Regions from separate parts of the Vibrio sinaloensis genome, predicted to be linked through region 1. Evidence: predicted binding sites of a transcription regulator. Region 1 holds the regulator's gene; the other holds the start of a gene.
What was found. The regulator MetJ, encoded in region 1, represses methionine synthesis genes. The targets are predictions, from matches to a motif close to TTAGACNTNTANANGTCTAA.
Positions count from the first base shown of each region.

Region 1 (7,949 bases):
TCATCAAAATGAGCGCTGACTTGGTTCGGGTCTATCCCTGCGGGATTGAACCAATAGGTTTGGCTATCGATGACGGCAACCAACTCAAAGTTCATGCCGTGGCGCTTTTCGAGTTCGGTCTTTTGCTCGCTAAATAGCGTTAACCAACTTGAGCCGATGTTGCCTTTACCACACAAGGCAATGGCGACGCGCTTTTGCGCTTGAAATAACTGACTATGAATGGCTTTCACCAGAGGGTGAGTCTGAGTCTGACGCAATACCGCGACTAGGCTTAATCCGGACAGCGACTCAGAAATGAACTCGACCGGCGCATTTTTGAGTTGTTGGTAAAAGCCATAGCAGTGATTCGGGTTTTTGGTGACACCAGCGCCGACCGCGGCAACCATGGAGTAACCCTCTTTGAGTTTTAGCTCAGCTTCAAAGGCGACGTCTTGCAGGTGCTCAAGAGCGCCGCCGACGATTTCACTGGTGTAAGCCAAGTTAATTCGATGCTTGTCTGGCTGTGCTTCATAAGTGAGTGGTTCAAGTTGCGCTCGCTTGAGACTAGACAAGACTTCGCGCTCTAGGCGCTCAAAGTTGTGTCCTGCGGCGAAACTGAGTTGAATCAACAGCACCTCATCCAGAGAAGAGATAATTTTGGCTCCGCGTCCTGACGCCAAGACGCGCTCAATACGGGTAGAACCAGACTCGGGTTGATAGCTGCAACGCAAGTGCAGATCCATCGTGCTCTGGGCCACAGGCTGCAGAGTGCGGCTATGCAGTACGGGCGCGGCCAAGCGCGCGAGCTCGCTGGCTTCATCGAGTCTGAGTAGCGGCAGCAAACAAGCGTCGCTGACCAGTCTTGGGTCGGCACTGTATACCCCAGCGACGTCACTCCAGATAGTCACACGGCTCACTTCCGCCAGTGCGCCAATAACGGTAGCGGAATAATCTGAGCCATTACGACCGAGCAGAACCGTATGCCCTTGTGTGTCTCGAGCCATAAAGCCGGTGATCACCACCCGATGATGCGCGTGCTGAATCAGGGCTTCTTTAATCAGCGGGTAAGAGGCACCGAAGTCTACCTCAGGCTGTGTGCCCGATTCCGCGCGTAAAAATGAGCGCGCGTCTTGAGCGACGGCGGCTAATCCGTTTTGATTAAGTAGTGCGGCAAGCAAACGTGAAGACCACACTTCACCATGGCCCAACACCGATGCTTTGTCTGCTTGAGTTAGCGGTGCGGTCAACTCGCCGAGCGTACTGAACTCATCGTGTAGTGTGGCGAGCAGCTGTTGCTGAGCCTCGCCCTCAATCAGTGATTCGATAAGCTCAGACTGATATTGACGTAAAGATTGCAACTCTTCATGGGCGAGGCGGCCATCTTTATGTAACGCTTCGGTGAAGGCGATCAATCTATTGGTGGTTTTGCCTGCGGCAGAGACAACAATCAGATCGTCGCTGTTTGAGTATTGTTTTAAAATGCCCGCAACGCGTTGATAGCAATCTGGGTCAGCGAGGCTGCTGCCACCAAATTTATGCAGTTGGCGAGGAGTCTTAGACATTATTGCGCCTCCTTGACTGTCGCAAAGGCTTGCTTGAGATCGTCAATGAGATCGTCGCTGTCTTCTAAACCCACAGACAGACGCAGCAACAGTTGAGAAATGCCCGCTTCTGCCAAGGCGACGTCACCCATCGCACGGTGAGTCATTGAGGCAGGATGACAAATCAGGCTCTCCACCCCACCGAGAGATTCGGCCAAAGAGAACAGTTCAAGTTGGCCGACAAACGCCTTCAATTGCTCAAAGCTGCCTGCAAACTCAAAGCTCAACATAGAGCCAAAGCCACTTTGTTGCTTTTTGGCAATCTCATGCCCTGGATGCTCGGGCAGGCTAGGGTGATAGATGGTGCCGACCAAAGGCTCGCTTTGCAGATAGTGCAAAATGGCATTGGCACTCTCTTCGTGCGCTTTCATTCTCGCGCCTAAGGTGCGAATGCCACGCAGGGTCATGTAGCTGTCGAAAGGGGTACCCGTGGCGCCCAGGCAGTTGCCCCACCACGCAAGCTCCTCAGCATGTTGCTCTGTTTTGGTGATCACCACACCGCCAATAACATCAGAGTGGCCGTTGATGTACTTAGTCGTCGAATGGATAACAAAATCTGCTCCAAGCTCAAGCGGCTTTTGGAAAACGGGCGTCAAGAAGGTATTGTCGACCGCCACCAGAGCTCCAACTTGATGCGCTTGCTGGCAGACCTGTTCAATGTCCACCACGCGCACTAGAGGGTTGGATGGGGTTTCGAGCAAAACAAGCTTTGGCTTTTGGCTCAATGCATCGGCGAGCGCTTGTGGGTCGGATTGATCGACAAATAGGACTTTGAAGTCCCCTTTATTGGCCCGCGTATTGAATAGACGGTAGGTGCCGCCATAACAGTCGTGAGGAGCGACAATCAAATCCTGAGGCCCCAAGAAAGCCGATACCCAAAGGTTGAGTGCCGAAGTTCCGCAGTTGGTTACCACCGCGCCTTTACCTGATTCGAGCTCGTACAGGGCGGTTTCTAGTAAGCCACGATTAGGATTACCTGAGCGGGTATAGTCATATTTTGGTACTTCCCCAAACGCAGGGAAACCATAGTTCGTCGAGAGATAAATAGGGGGAACAACGGCGTGATGTTGAGTGTCTGACTCGATACCAGTACGTACCGCGATTGTGGCTGGTTTGCGGGTGCTCATAGGTGTTTCCTTTCGAACTATCGTGACTATTTGTGGGGAATACGCTATACCTGAACGGGTAAAAGCAGCGCTTCCTGCTCCATATCTCACCACTTTACTTGTCAAAAATGTGGACGTCAATACTTCTAGACGTCTATATGTCTTTGCTTGTGGACATAAATCCCGCTAAAATTGCGGTTTCTAATTTAAAACACAATTATTTACAAAGGTGCGCAATGGCAGACTGGAATGGCGAATACATTAGCCCATACGCTGAGCATGGAAAGAAAAGTGAACAAGTAAAGAAGATCACTGTTTCTATTCCATTGAAAGTATTAAAGGTTTTAACTGATGAGCGCACGCGTCGTCAGATCAATAACCTACGCCATGCGACCAACAGTGAGTTGCTGTGCGAAGCGTTTTTGCATGCGTATACCGGACAGCCACTACCGACGGATGAAGATTTGCGTAAAGATCGTCCGGATGATATTCCGGCCGAAGTCAAAAAACTGATGACCGAAATGGGCATCGAGTTTGAAGCATTTGATGAATAGAACCCTTGCACCTAATTTTTCGCTTAGCGCCTAATAAAAAAAACCGCTGTATCAAACAGCGGTTTTTATTGCAACTTGTATCTTACTCGCTCATGTAGTTTTCAGGCATTTCGATACGTGCAACACCAGAATCTACTGCTGCTTGAGCCACGGCTTTCGCCACGCGAGGCAGTAGTCGCGGATCCATTGGTTTAGGAATGATGTAATCAGGACCAAAAGAAAGCTTATCAATGCCCGCAGCAGTGAGCACTTCAGCCGGGACCTCTTCTTTGGCTAGTTGACGAATCGCTTCAACGGCGGCAAGTTTCATCTCATCATTAATTTCACTGGCGCGTACATCCAGAGCGCCGCGGAAAATGAATGGGAAACAGAGTACATTGTTGACTTGGTTTGGGTAATCACTGCGACCAGTACCCATGATTAGGTCTTGGCGAACTTGTTGAGCAAGCTCTGGCTTGATTTCTGGATCTGGGTTTGAACAAGCAAATACCACAGGCTTGTATGCCATCAGTGCCAGCGCTTCTGGAGACAGCAGGTTTGGCCCCGATACGCCAAGGAACAAGTCAGCGCCTTCAATTACATCTTCCAGCGTACGTTTATCTGTGTTGTTGGCAAACAGTTGCTTGTACTCATTTAGGTCGTCACGACGGGTGTGAATAACGCCTTTGCGGTCAAGCATGTAAATTTTCTCGCGCATCGCGCCACATTTGATCAGCAGTTCCATACAGGCGACGGCCGCAGCACCTGCCCCCAGACACACGATAGTTGCGTCTTGCAGTTTCTTTCCTTGTAACTCAATCGCATTGAGCATACCTGCTGCGGTGACAATCGCGGTACCATGCTGATCGTCGTGGAAGACCGGCACATCACAACGCTCAATCAGCTGCTTTTCAATCTCAAAACAGTCAGGTGCCTTGATATCTTCGAGGTTGATACCACCAAAGGTGTCGGCAATGTTTGCCACGGTATCGACAAACTCTTCGATAGTGCGGTGTTTCACTTCAATATCAATCGAATCAAGACCTGCAAAGCGCTTAAATAGCAGTGCTTTACCTTCCATCACAGGCTTTGATGCCATTGGGCCTAGATTACCTAAACCAAGAATAGCGGTACCGTTAGAGATCACCGCAACCATGTTGCCTTTTGCTGTGTACTTATAAACGTTATCGACGTTTTGCGCGATTTCACGTACAGGTTCTGCTACACCTGGGCTGTAGGCGAGAGCCAGATCTTTTGCTGTCTCGGCCGGCGTAGTGAGTTCGACCGAAATTTTGCCTGGGGTTGGGTAGGCATGGTAATCCAATGCTTGTTGACGAAATTGTTCTTCAGGGGATAGTGGTTGACGATTGTCATCAGACATAGGTGTGGGTACTCGTTAATAGTTATAAGGAAAGGGGGAACCCATTTTAGAGTAACTAAGTCAAGCTGCATAGGTCAGGATGCGAGCGGAAGCAATAAAAAGTAGTAAAAGTAGGCTGATAAGACCAGATATCAAGAGATATCGCTAGGTCTTGCCGTCATTGGTAACACAATGCACTGATAACGCCGAGATAACCTGATTATAGGCAACAAAAAAGGACGCCTGAGCGTCCTTTTCTTGATTCGATATCTAAGCAGTGATTACTTCTTGCTTGATAGAGCACCGAAACGCTTGTTGAAGCGATCAACACGGCCGCCTGTATCAACGATACGTTGCTTACCAGTGTAGAACGGGTGACATTTGTCACATACGTCTAGGTGGATAGAATCTTTGTCTAGCGTTGAGTTGAACTCAAAAGAGTTACCGCAAGAACAAGTCGCTTTAACTGCTTTGTACTCTGGGTGGATACCAGCTTTCATGGGAGAACCTCTGAATATAGGCCGTGTCGCTATCCGATGCTAAGCCGGACACCACACGTAGTTAATAAAAATTGCTTGGATACCGCTGCCAGTTGGCAAGCCATATCTCTAAGGCGCGATATAGTAATGAATCGAGACTCAGGGATCAAGCCGTTAGCGAAGAAAACTGCTACTTTTTTAGCCGCAAGGGGGAGGGGAGTATCTGACTGTCTCTCTTTCTTGTGCGGGGCTTTTCCCTTAGACTAAACCACGTTACCTCTCCAAGAGCTTGATAGCGATTATGCGCCCAACGATTGCTCGAGTTGCGCTGCCTGTGCCACTCGATAAACAATTTGACTATCTGATACCCAGTCACCTGTTTCCCATTATAGGGGGACGGGTCTCTGTACCATTTGGTCGTCAAACCTTGGTTGGGGTGGTCACGGCACTGACTCATGAATCGCAGTTTGATCAGAGCAAGCTCAAACCCATTCAACAAGTCCTCGACAACCAGCCCGTATGGCCGCAAAAACTCTACCAGTTATTACAGTGGTGCAGCCTTTATTATCAATACCCGCTGGGAGATACGCTTTTTAATGCCATGCCGAGTGCGCTGCGCAAAGGAAAGCCGGCGGACTTTGCCACTTTAGTCTCTTGGCAATTAACTCGTCAGGGCCGCGATCAACTGATGCAGGGATTTGGCCGAGCGGTGAAACAGGCTAAAGTGATGCATATGCTCGAAGGCGGGCCAGTGGCGCATCAAGCCATGCTTGATCAGGAGATAAGCTCATCGGTGCTGAAAACCTTGGTCGAGAAAGGTTGGATTGAATCCGTTGAGAAAAAGCCAGAGCTCGGTCAATGGCCTCATGATATTGAAGCGGCGGTAGATAAGCCCAAACTCAATGCCGAGCAGGCGGTGGCGATTGCGACAGTTAATAGCAATGACGGGTTTGCTTGTTATCTGCTGGAAGGGGTAACCGGCTCGGGCAAAACCGAAGTCTACCTTAACCTGATTAAGCCCGTACTCGAGAAAGGCGAACAAGCGCTAGTATTGGTGCCAGAAATCGGCTTAACGCCACAAACCATCAATCGATTTAAAAAGCGCTTTAATGTCCCGGTCGAGGTGATCCATTCAGGATTGAATGATACGGAGCGTTTAAACGCTTGGCTTAGCGCTCGAGACAAGGCCGCGGGTATCGTGATTGGTACTCGCTCGGCGTTACTGACGCCATTTGCCAAGCTAGGCATCATTATTGTCGATGAAGAGCATGACGCTTCATACAAGCAACAAGACAGTTTGCGCTACCATGCTCGTGATGTTGCGGTGATGCGTGCCAGTAAAGAGCAGATCCCAATAGTGCTCGGCTCTGCCACTCCAGCCCTTGAGACTTTATATAATGCGCTGGCTGGCAAGTACCACCATTTGGTGCTGAGTGCGCGCGCAGGCAATGCGACCGCAACCACCAATAAAGTGCTTGATGTTAAAGGGCTCTATCTCGAAAGCGGCTTATCGGCCCCTTTGATTGCTGAGATGCGTAAACACCTCAATGCCGGCAATCAGGTGATGCTGTTTCTCAATCGGCGCGGTTTTTCACCGGCATTAATGTGCCATGACTGTGGCTGGATTGCTGAATGTAAGCGCTGCGATGCCTATTACACTTATCATCAACATAGTAACGAGATCCGTTGCCATCACTGCGGTTCACAGCAACCCATTATTCATCAATGCCAAGGGTGCGGCTCGACCCATTTAGTCACCGTTGGCGTGGGGACCGAGCAGCTTGAGACCCAATTAGCCGAGCTATTTCCTGATTACCGAACCATACGTATTGACCGTGACAGCACCCGGCGCAAAGGCAGCCTGGAAAGTGCGTTGGAGTCGATTCGTCGTGGTGAGTATCAGATCCTGATCGGCACTCAAATGTTAGCCAAGGGCCACCATTTTCCTGATGTGACATTAGTGGCGCTGCTGGATGTGGACGGCTCACTGTATAGTAGCGATTTTCGTGCCTCTGAACGCTTGGCACAGCTGTTTATTCAGGTCGCGGGTCGTGCAGGCCGTGCCAGCAAGCCGGGCGAGGTGATTTTACAAACCCACCACCCCGAGCATAGTTTGCTGCAAGCGCTGCTGAATAAGAGTTACCATTACTTTGCCGAAACCGCGCTGCAAGAGCGCAAAGTGGCGCAGTTACCCCCTTTCTCTTTTCTGACCTTGTTTCGCGCCGAGGCCAATCAGTCGGAGCTGGTGGAAACGTTCTTGCGCCAAGTTCGTCATACTTTGGAATCACACCCCCTGTTTGAGCAGGGATGCCAAGTGTTAGGCCCGACGCCCGCGCCGCTAGCCAAACGCGCCGGAAAGTTCCGTTGGCAGCTATTATTACAGACCGAAAGTCGTCCTGTGATGCAAAAGCTACTGACCAGTGCAAAGCCCGCCATTGCGCTGTTGCCCCACGCCAAAAAGGTGCGTTGGACACTCGATATCGAGCCGCAAGACTTGAGTTAACGGCTTACGCAATGGATGGCATAAATGGTCATCGCCAGCCTTTATCATAACTACGGCGTTCCCTATTCACGTTTTTTTCATTTATTTGTGATGAAGATCGCCTACTGACTGCTGATTTTGTTAAATCTCCCGTAACTTTGTGTTGTGAAATGAATACACTAGGTGAGTTGCAATGCGTTGTTTTCACATCATACTTTGCAAGTTAAACGATTGCTTAATGCAAGTAATTAGAAGATAGGTTTTAGCCTGCGAGTTCGTGCCGCTGTTTTTGCACTGACGGCATGATGTTTTATCTAGAGGCTTAGGTGGCATTGGCTACCAGATTGGAATATTTAAGAGGTTAGTACACTATGGCGACAATGAAGGATGTTGCCCAGCTTGCGGGAGT
Region 1 covers NZ_CP096199.1:2,760,208-2,768,156, reverse strand. The annotation lists gene MTO69_RS12630 (bifunctional aspartate kinase/homoserine dehydrogenase II) at 1-1,541, opposite strand, end outside; gene MTO69_RS12625 (O-succinylhomoserine (thiol)-lyase) at 1,541-2,707, opposite strand; gene metJ (met regulon transcriptional regulator MetJ) at 2,923-3,240, shown strand; gene MTO69_RS12615 (malic enzyme-like NAD(P)-binding protein) at 3,323-4,600, opposite strand; gene rpmE (50S ribosomal protein L31) at 4,861-5,079, opposite strand; gene priA (primosomal protein N') at 5,360-7,561, shown strand; gene cytR (DNA-binding transcriptional regulator CytR) at 7,912-7,949, shown strand, end outside.

Region 2 (7,949 bases), 150 kb from region 1:
GTCACCTGTCCCTTGGTGCGGGGCATCGTGATGGATGTAGATATGTTCCTGGTCGTTGCTGACCTTCTTGCCAAAACGGCCATGACTGGTGTCGTATTGCAGTAAGTGCGCCATCGCATCTGGTTGCGCAAGTTCATTCACCGCCACCACTTTGATCTGTTGGTTTTTACCACTTTCATATACTGCACGCAGTACATTACGACCGATACGTCCAAATCCATTGATCGCAACTTTTAGCATGATTCCATCGCCCTACATCATTTTCGTGTCACAAATAGTAACCGATAGCAGGTTAAAGCGCATTAAGTTAGTGATATAAGTCGAAGTTAGCATAATATCCAACTTGATTAATATGCTGAATATATAGATATTGGCACCGAGTCGGTGAACTGCTTTGGCTGTTTGTCCTCTAGTTTTTCAACCAAAGGAAATCACCATGACTGGATTCCCAGCGACTCACTTTTGCCAACAATGCAATCAAGAAACACCCCATAGTGAGGTCTTAGTGAGAAAGACCAGCAGCTACGACACTGATCGTTCGTTGCTTGGAAGAGTTAAGCTGATGGCTCACACCTTTATCAATGGTGGCCATTACTACGACATGGATCGATACGTGAAGTGTAAAGTATGTGGTCACAAAGAGAAGGACAATTGGGGCAATGAGTTTGAATAACACTTAAGCTCACTGAAGCCAATAAAAAACCGAGCCAAGTGGCTCGGTTTTCTCTTTTTCTTCGACACCAGCTTGATTAAGCCAATAACTCTTTCGCTGTGTTCACTACGTTTTCAGTGGTGAAACCGAACATCTTGAACAGTTCGCCTGCTGGCGCTGACTCACCGAATGTTGTCATACCGATGATCTTGCCGCCAAAGCCAACATACTTGTACCAGAAGTCAGCAATACCTGCTTCGATAGCGATACGAGCAGTTACGTCTGATGGCAGTACTGCTTCACGGTACTCAGCGTCTTGCTTGTCGAATGCATCCGTTGATGGCATTGACACCACGCGCACTTGCTTACCTTCAGCGGTTAGCTGAGCTGCTGCTTCTACCGCTAGCTCAACTTCAGAACCGGTTGCGATAAGGATAAGCTCTGGTTTACCTGCACAATCTTTCAGGATGTAAGCACCTTTAGCGATGTTAGCAAGCTGCTCGGCATCACGCTCTTGCTGGGCAAGGTTCTGACGAGAGAAGATCAGCGACGTCGGGCCGTCTTTACGTTCGATAGCCAGTTTCCAAGCTACTGCTGATTCCACTTGGTCACATGGACGCCATGTGCTCATGTTTGGCGTTAGACGTAGCGATGCCATTTGCTCAACCGGTTGGTGAGTTGGGCCATCTTCGCCAAGGCCGATAGAGTCGTGCGTGTAAACTTGAATGTTCTGAACTTTCATCAGAGCCGCCATACGCATTGCGTTACGAGCGTATTCCATGAACATTAGGAACGTCGCGCCGTATGGGACGAAACCTCCGTGTAGCGCAATACCGTTCATGATAGCCGTCATGCCGAACTCACGTACGCCGTAGTGGATGTAGTTACCCGACGCATCTTCTGCAGAAACAGACTTAGAGCCAGACCACATGGTGAGGTTAGAAGGCGCTAGGTCAGCCGAGCCGCCTAGGAATTCTGGTAGCATAGCACCAAACGCTTCTAGCGCGTTTTGAGACGCTTTACGTGATGCGATGTTGGCAGGGTTTGCTTGAAGTTCAGCAATGATTGCATTGGCTTTCGCTTCCCACTGCGCTGGTAGTTCACCGTTTAAACGACGCTTAAGCTCTGCCGCTTCAGTTGGATAAGCTGCCGCGTATGCGTCAAATTTCGCGTTCCAAGCCGCTTCTTTCTCAGCACCCGATTGTTTTGCATCCCACTTTGCATAAACATCAGCAGGAATTTCAAATGGACCGTGCTCCCAACCAAGTTGCTTGCGAGTCGCTGCGATTTCTTCTGCACCTAATGGAGCACCGTGACAGTCGTGTGAACCAGATTTGTTTGGTGAACCGAAACCGATCACTGTTTTAGTACAAATCAGTGTTGGGCGTGGATCCGCTTTAGCTGCAATAATAGCGGCGTTGATCGCTTCAGGATCGTGACCATCAACTGCAGGAATAACGTGCCAGCCGTACGCTTCAAAACGCTTAGGTGTATCGTCAGAGAACCAGCCTTCAACATGACCATCGATAGAGATGCCGTTGTCATCCCAGAAAGCGATCAGTTTGCCAAGACCTAGTGTCCCCGCGAGTGAACAAGCTTCATGAGAGATACCTTCCATCAGACAGCCGTCACCCATGAATGCATAAGTGAAGTGGTCTACGATGTCATGGCCTGGTTTGTTGAATTGCGCGGCAAGCGTTTTCTCAGCTAGCGCCATACCAACCGCGTTGGTGATGCCTTGACCTAGTGGGCCGGTTGTTGTCTCAACACCTGGGGCGTAACCGTACTCTGGGTGACCTGGCGTTTTCGAGTGTAGCTGACGGAAGTTTTTCAGATCGTCAATAGACAGCTCATAGCCGCTCAAATGCAGCAGTGAGTAAATCAGCATTGAGCCGTGGCCGTTTGAAAGCACGAAACGGTCACGGTCAGCCCATTCTGGGTTTGCTGGGTTGTGATTTAGGTGTGAACGCCAAAGAACTTCAGCGATATCAGCCATACCCATTGGGGCGCCTGGGTGACCAGAGTTAGCTTGTTGTACACCGTCCATACTGAGCGCACGGATAGCGTTAGCGAGGTGTTGACGAGAAGACATTGCAGCTCCTGAGTGCATTTAAGCGAATCAAAAAAGGGGCGATAATTCTCTCAAAGCGCTATCAGCTGTGCAATCGTTTTCCAAGCAATAAGCTCACAATTTTCCTCGATTTCAGCTCAAATCGTTCAAAGTTACTAACTTGTAGCGCAATAAGATGCAAACGTTTGGCTTTATCAAATAACAAAAAAGAACTTGTAATCCGAGCACTGCAAACTAGAATAGACGTCTAGATGTAGATACACCTACAATATCAAGTATTATTCTTCGGCCTCTGAACATGTCAGAGCCTGTATGTAGATTAAAGTGGAGCTCATATGGCTAAGCACCTATTTACTTCTGAGTCAGTATCAGAAGGTCATCCAGATAAAATTGCAGACCAGATTTCGGATGCAGTCCTTGATGCGATTCTTGAACAAGATCCAAAAGCGCGTGTTGCGTGTGAAACTTACGTAAAAACTGGCATGGTGATGGTTGGTGGTGAAATCACAACCTCAGCCTGGGTAGACATTGAAGAGCTAACACGCCAAACCGTACGTGAAATTGGCTATGTACATTCAGACATGGGCTTTGATGCTGACTCTTGTGCAGTTTTGAACACCATCGGTAAACAGTCTCCTGACATTAACCAAGGTGTCGATAAAGCCGATCCTAAAGAGCAAGGCGCGGGCGACCAAGGCATCATGTTTGGTTACGCATGTAACGAGACAGACGTTCTTATGCCAGCTCCGATTACTTACTCTCACCGCCTAGTTCAAAAGCAAGCGGAAGTACGTAAAAACGGCTCTCTACCTTGGTTGCGTCCAGACGCAAAATCTCAGGTGACTTTCCAATACGACCAAGGCAAAATCGTTGGTATCGACGCCGTGGTACTATCCACCCAGCACTGTGATTCAATCTCGACGCCAGACCTGCGCGAAGCGGTAATGGAAGAGATCATCAAGCCAGTTCTACCTGCAGAGTGGATCAACAAAGACACCAACTTCTTCATCAACCCAACCGGTCGTTTTGTTATCGGCGGTCCAATGGGGGACTGTGGTCTAACTGGTCGTAAGATCATCGTTGATACCTACGGCGGTGCAGCACGTCACGGTGGCGGTGCTTTCTCAGGTAAAGATCCATCAAAAGTAGACCGTAGCGCAGCATACGCAGCACGTTATGTGGCGAAAAACATCGTTGCAGCTGGCCTAGCTGACCGTTGTGAAATCCAACTTTCGTACGCGATTGGTGTGGCTGATCCAACCTCGATCATGGTCGAAACTTTTGGTACCGAGAAAGTCTCTCACGACATCATCATTGAAGCGGTACGTCAGTTCTTCGACCTACGTCCATACGGCCTGCAAGAGATGCTGAACCTTCTGCAACCAATCTACAAGAAGACAGCGGCATACGGCCACTTCGGTCGCGAAGAGTTCCCTTGGGAAGCGACAGACAAAGCAGCACTACTGCGTGAATTTGCGGGTCTTAAGTAATTTAGATCTAACAAATTAATTTGCTTGAAAAGGCTTTTGGGTAACCAAAAGCCTTTTTTGTTTGTGGATAAATTTTGCGCACATATTTGTATTTTCCGCTGACACGGTCAATAGTTAAAAATATGTTAACGAATGAATCGATTATCGCGTTCGCTTCGTAAACAGAGTAACTGATGCGCCGCTTACATCAACGACGTCGCCAAGCCGGGCATCGAGTTTCGTTCATTGCTGCTAGAGACAAGCGGCAGTGTTGGTAGAGAATCGATCAAGGAGGATGTATGCCTCGTACGGTGAACCCACAAGACTTCGACGCAAAACACAAGGAAGTCAAAGATTCAGAATACGCACGCACGATACCGTGCAACCAAGTGAGTATTTCTGCCCCTTTCCATTGGCTATCGCTCGGTCTTCATGACTTCGTGCGTATGCCATTAATCAGCGCTTTCTATGGCCTTTGCTTTATGGCAGCGGCGATAGGTATTGTGCTGCTAGTACAATGGCAAGGCACGCACCTTGTGGTGATGCCGAGCTTAGTCGTTTATATGCTAATAGGCCCATTCTTGGCGCTTGGCCTCTATGATGCGAGTTGGGAGCGTGAAAAAGGACACAGTGCTAGCCTACTTCACTCAATGAAGGCGATTGGCCGCAATTCAACCTCACAATGGGCATTTGCGGTGATGCTGGCCGTGTGTATGATTTTTTGGATGCGGATCGCGGCGCTGCTCCATGCGCTCTACCCTTCAGTGCAAGGTGCGCCCTTGAGTGAATTTATGCCATTCTTGGTGATTGGTTCTTTGGTCGGTTTTGTGCTCGCTTGTGTGGTGTTTAGTATCTCCGCTTTCTCTATCCCGTTAATGATGGAGCGCCGTGTGGATATGATGACCGCCGTGTTCTCAAGCTTTAACGCAGTTAAATCGAACATTCCAGCCATGATTGTTTGGGCAGCACTGATATGCGGCGGTATTCTGGTCGGCTTTGCCACTTACGGCATAGGTATGCTGTTTACCATGCCAATTCTCGGCTACGCCACCTGGCACGCCTACCATGAGATCATCAAAAAGAAACATCACCCGTAAGTCGAAACGCTGGGTAATTCGGTATATGATTCGCCTCTGGAGACAGAGGCGTTTTTGTTTGGAGTGAACCTTGGATAAAGAAAATGAGTACCGCGCGATGCAAGTGATAGCAAACTGCATCGATACCGCATCCCAACACTTTCAACGTTCATTCCCTATACCGAAACTCAGTTTTAAACTCCGCGGCAAAACGGCCGGCAAAGCCTATTTACAGCTGAATGAAATTCGCCTCAACCCTGTCCTCTTCGTTGAGAATCGAGCGGACTTTTTGCGCGAAGTGATTCCTCATGAAGTTGCCCACTTGATAGCCTACCAAGTGTATGGCCGGGTGAAACCCCACGGCAAAGAGTGGCAAGGGATCATGGAATCACTGTTTAAGGTGCCAGCGAAAACCACGCATAGCTTTGAAGTCAGCTCGGTACAAGGCAAGACATTCGAGTACCAATGCGGCTGTGATCGCTTCCCGTTGACCATTCGTCGTCACAACAAGGTGTTACGTAACCAGGCTTTTTATCGCTGCCAGCGATGCCATCAACCACTCAGTTTTACTGGCCGCCAGTTATCCTGATCTAGAGCCCCTTGTTTTTTCATCATAAAGCATCCATGTTAGAGGGTAATCTATTCAGTTGCTGGAAATCGGTACCCAATGCGCATCCCTCGAATTTATCATCCTCACATTATCACTGAGTTAGGCACCCTCAGCCTTAGCGAAGACGCCGCAGGCCATATCGGGCGCGTACTGAGAATGAAGCAAGGACAGCAAGTGATACTGTTTGACGGTCAAGGTGCAGAATTCCCAGCCGAGATCAGTCACGTATCAAAGAAAACCGTCGAAGTTGCGCTCAAACAGCGCGTTGAACGCAGCAGTGAATCGCCACTCGATCTGCACTTAGGTCAGGTCATTTCACGTGGTGACAAAATGGAGTTCACTATTCAAAAATCGGTCGAACTAGGCGTCAACACCATTACCCCGCTTATTTCTGAGCGATGCGGTGTCAAACTCGATCCAAAGCGCTTTGAGAAAAAACTCGCTCAATGGCAAAAAATCGCCATTAGCGCCTGCGAACAGTGTGGTCGTAATACCGTTCCAGAGATTCGTCCTATCATGCAACTAGAAGAATGGTGCGCTGAAGAGTACGACGGCTTGAAGCTCAATCTGCATCCACGGGCAAAATACTCAATTAACACCCTACCCACGCCAGTAGAAAAAGTACGCCTTCTCATTGGCCCTGAGGGTGGTTTGTCTGCTGAAGAAATCAGCATGACCGAAAACTATAAATTCGAAGAGACACTGCTCGGTCCACGTGTGTTACGCACAGAGACCGCGGCTCTTACTGCAATTACAGCCTTGCAAGTTCGTTTCGGCGATCTTGGTTAAACGGAGAAAAAGAATGATCAAATTAGGCATTGTAATGGACCCAATTGCGTCCATTAACATCAAGAAAGACTCTAGCTTTGCCATGATGCTTGAAGCGCAGCGCCGCGGCTATGAAATCCACTATATGGAAATGAATGATCTTCATCTTGACCAAGGCGTAGCGGTGGCAGATACCAAGATTGTCGAGTTAAAAGAAGACCCGAACGGCTGGTATGAATTTAAGTCACAACAAAGCATTGAACTGTCTGAGCTTGATGCCGTGTTGATGCGCAAAGATCCTCCATTTGATACAGAGTACATCTACGCAACTTACATTCTTGAGCGCGCAGAAGAGCAAGGCACATTGATCGTCAACAAGCCGCAAAGCCTGCGCGACTGTAATGAAAAGCTGTTCACCGCTTGGTTCCCAGAGCTAACACCGACGACGATTGTGACCCGTAAGGCTGAAAAGATTAAAGCTTTCCGTGAACAGCATGGCGATGTCATCCTTAAGCCGCTTGATGGTATGGGCGGAGCGTCTATTTTCCGAGTCAAACAGAACGATCCTAACGTATCAGTGATCATCGAGACCCTGACTAACCACGGTCAAAACTACGCGATGGCACAGACATTCGTTCCTGACATCAGTAACGGCGATAAACGTATCCTCGTCGTTGATGGCGAAGCTATCCCATATTGCCTGGCACGTATTCCGGCCGAAGGCGAAACGCGCGGCAACCTAGCCGCGGGTGGTCGAGGCGAAGCAAGACCACTGAGCGAGACAGATAAACAGATTGCCGCTGCGGTAGCGCCTACACTTAAAGAAAAAGGACTGATTTTCGTTGGTCTCGACGTTATTGGTGACAAACTGACAGAAATCAATGTGACTAGCCCAACCTGTATTCGTGAGATTGAGGCTGCATTTGATGTGTCTATTACTGGCAAACTGATGGACGCGATTGAGCGCCGTTTGAAAGCCTAAATATGGATTTGGGCAACACACTTTGCTTGCCCTGACTTATGTGGGAGTCTGTATGAATTTAACCAATCATTTTTTAGTCGCGATGCCTGGGATGAAAGATCCCTACTTTCAACGTAGCGTTATCTATGTGTGTGAACACAATGAAGAGGGCGCTATGGGTTTAATGATTAACGCTCCCATCGACATCACCATTGGCAAGATGCTAGAAAAAGTCGATGTCCAATCGACCCATCCTAAGCTGCTTACCGAGAGCTTAGACAAACCGGTACTCAACGGTGGCCCGGTTTCTGAAGACCGCGGGTTTATCTTGCATCAGCCCAA
Region 2 covers NZ_CP096199.1:2,611,146-2,619,094, forward strand. The annotation lists gene epd (erythrose-4-phosphate dehydrogenase) at 1-240, opposite strand, end outside; gene MTO69_RS11770 (hypothetical protein) at 437-673, shown strand; gene tkt (transketolase) at 750-2,744, opposite strand; gene metK (methionine adenosyltransferase) at 3,059-4,213, shown strand; gene MTO69_RS11785 (DUF2189 domain-containing protein) at 4,492-5,289, shown strand; gene MTO69_RS11790 (SprT family zinc-dependent metalloprotease) at 5,360-5,857, shown strand; gene rsmE (16S rRNA (uracil(1498)-N(3))-methyltransferase) at 5,936-6,667, shown strand; gene gshB (glutathione synthase) at 6,681-7,628, shown strand; gene MTO69_RS11805 (YqgE/AlgH family protein) at 7,681-7,949, shown strand, end outside.
Region 2: metK (methionine adenosyltransferase) is a predicted target of MetJ. The motif match lies at 2,963-2,982, and genes of this name have one in related genera.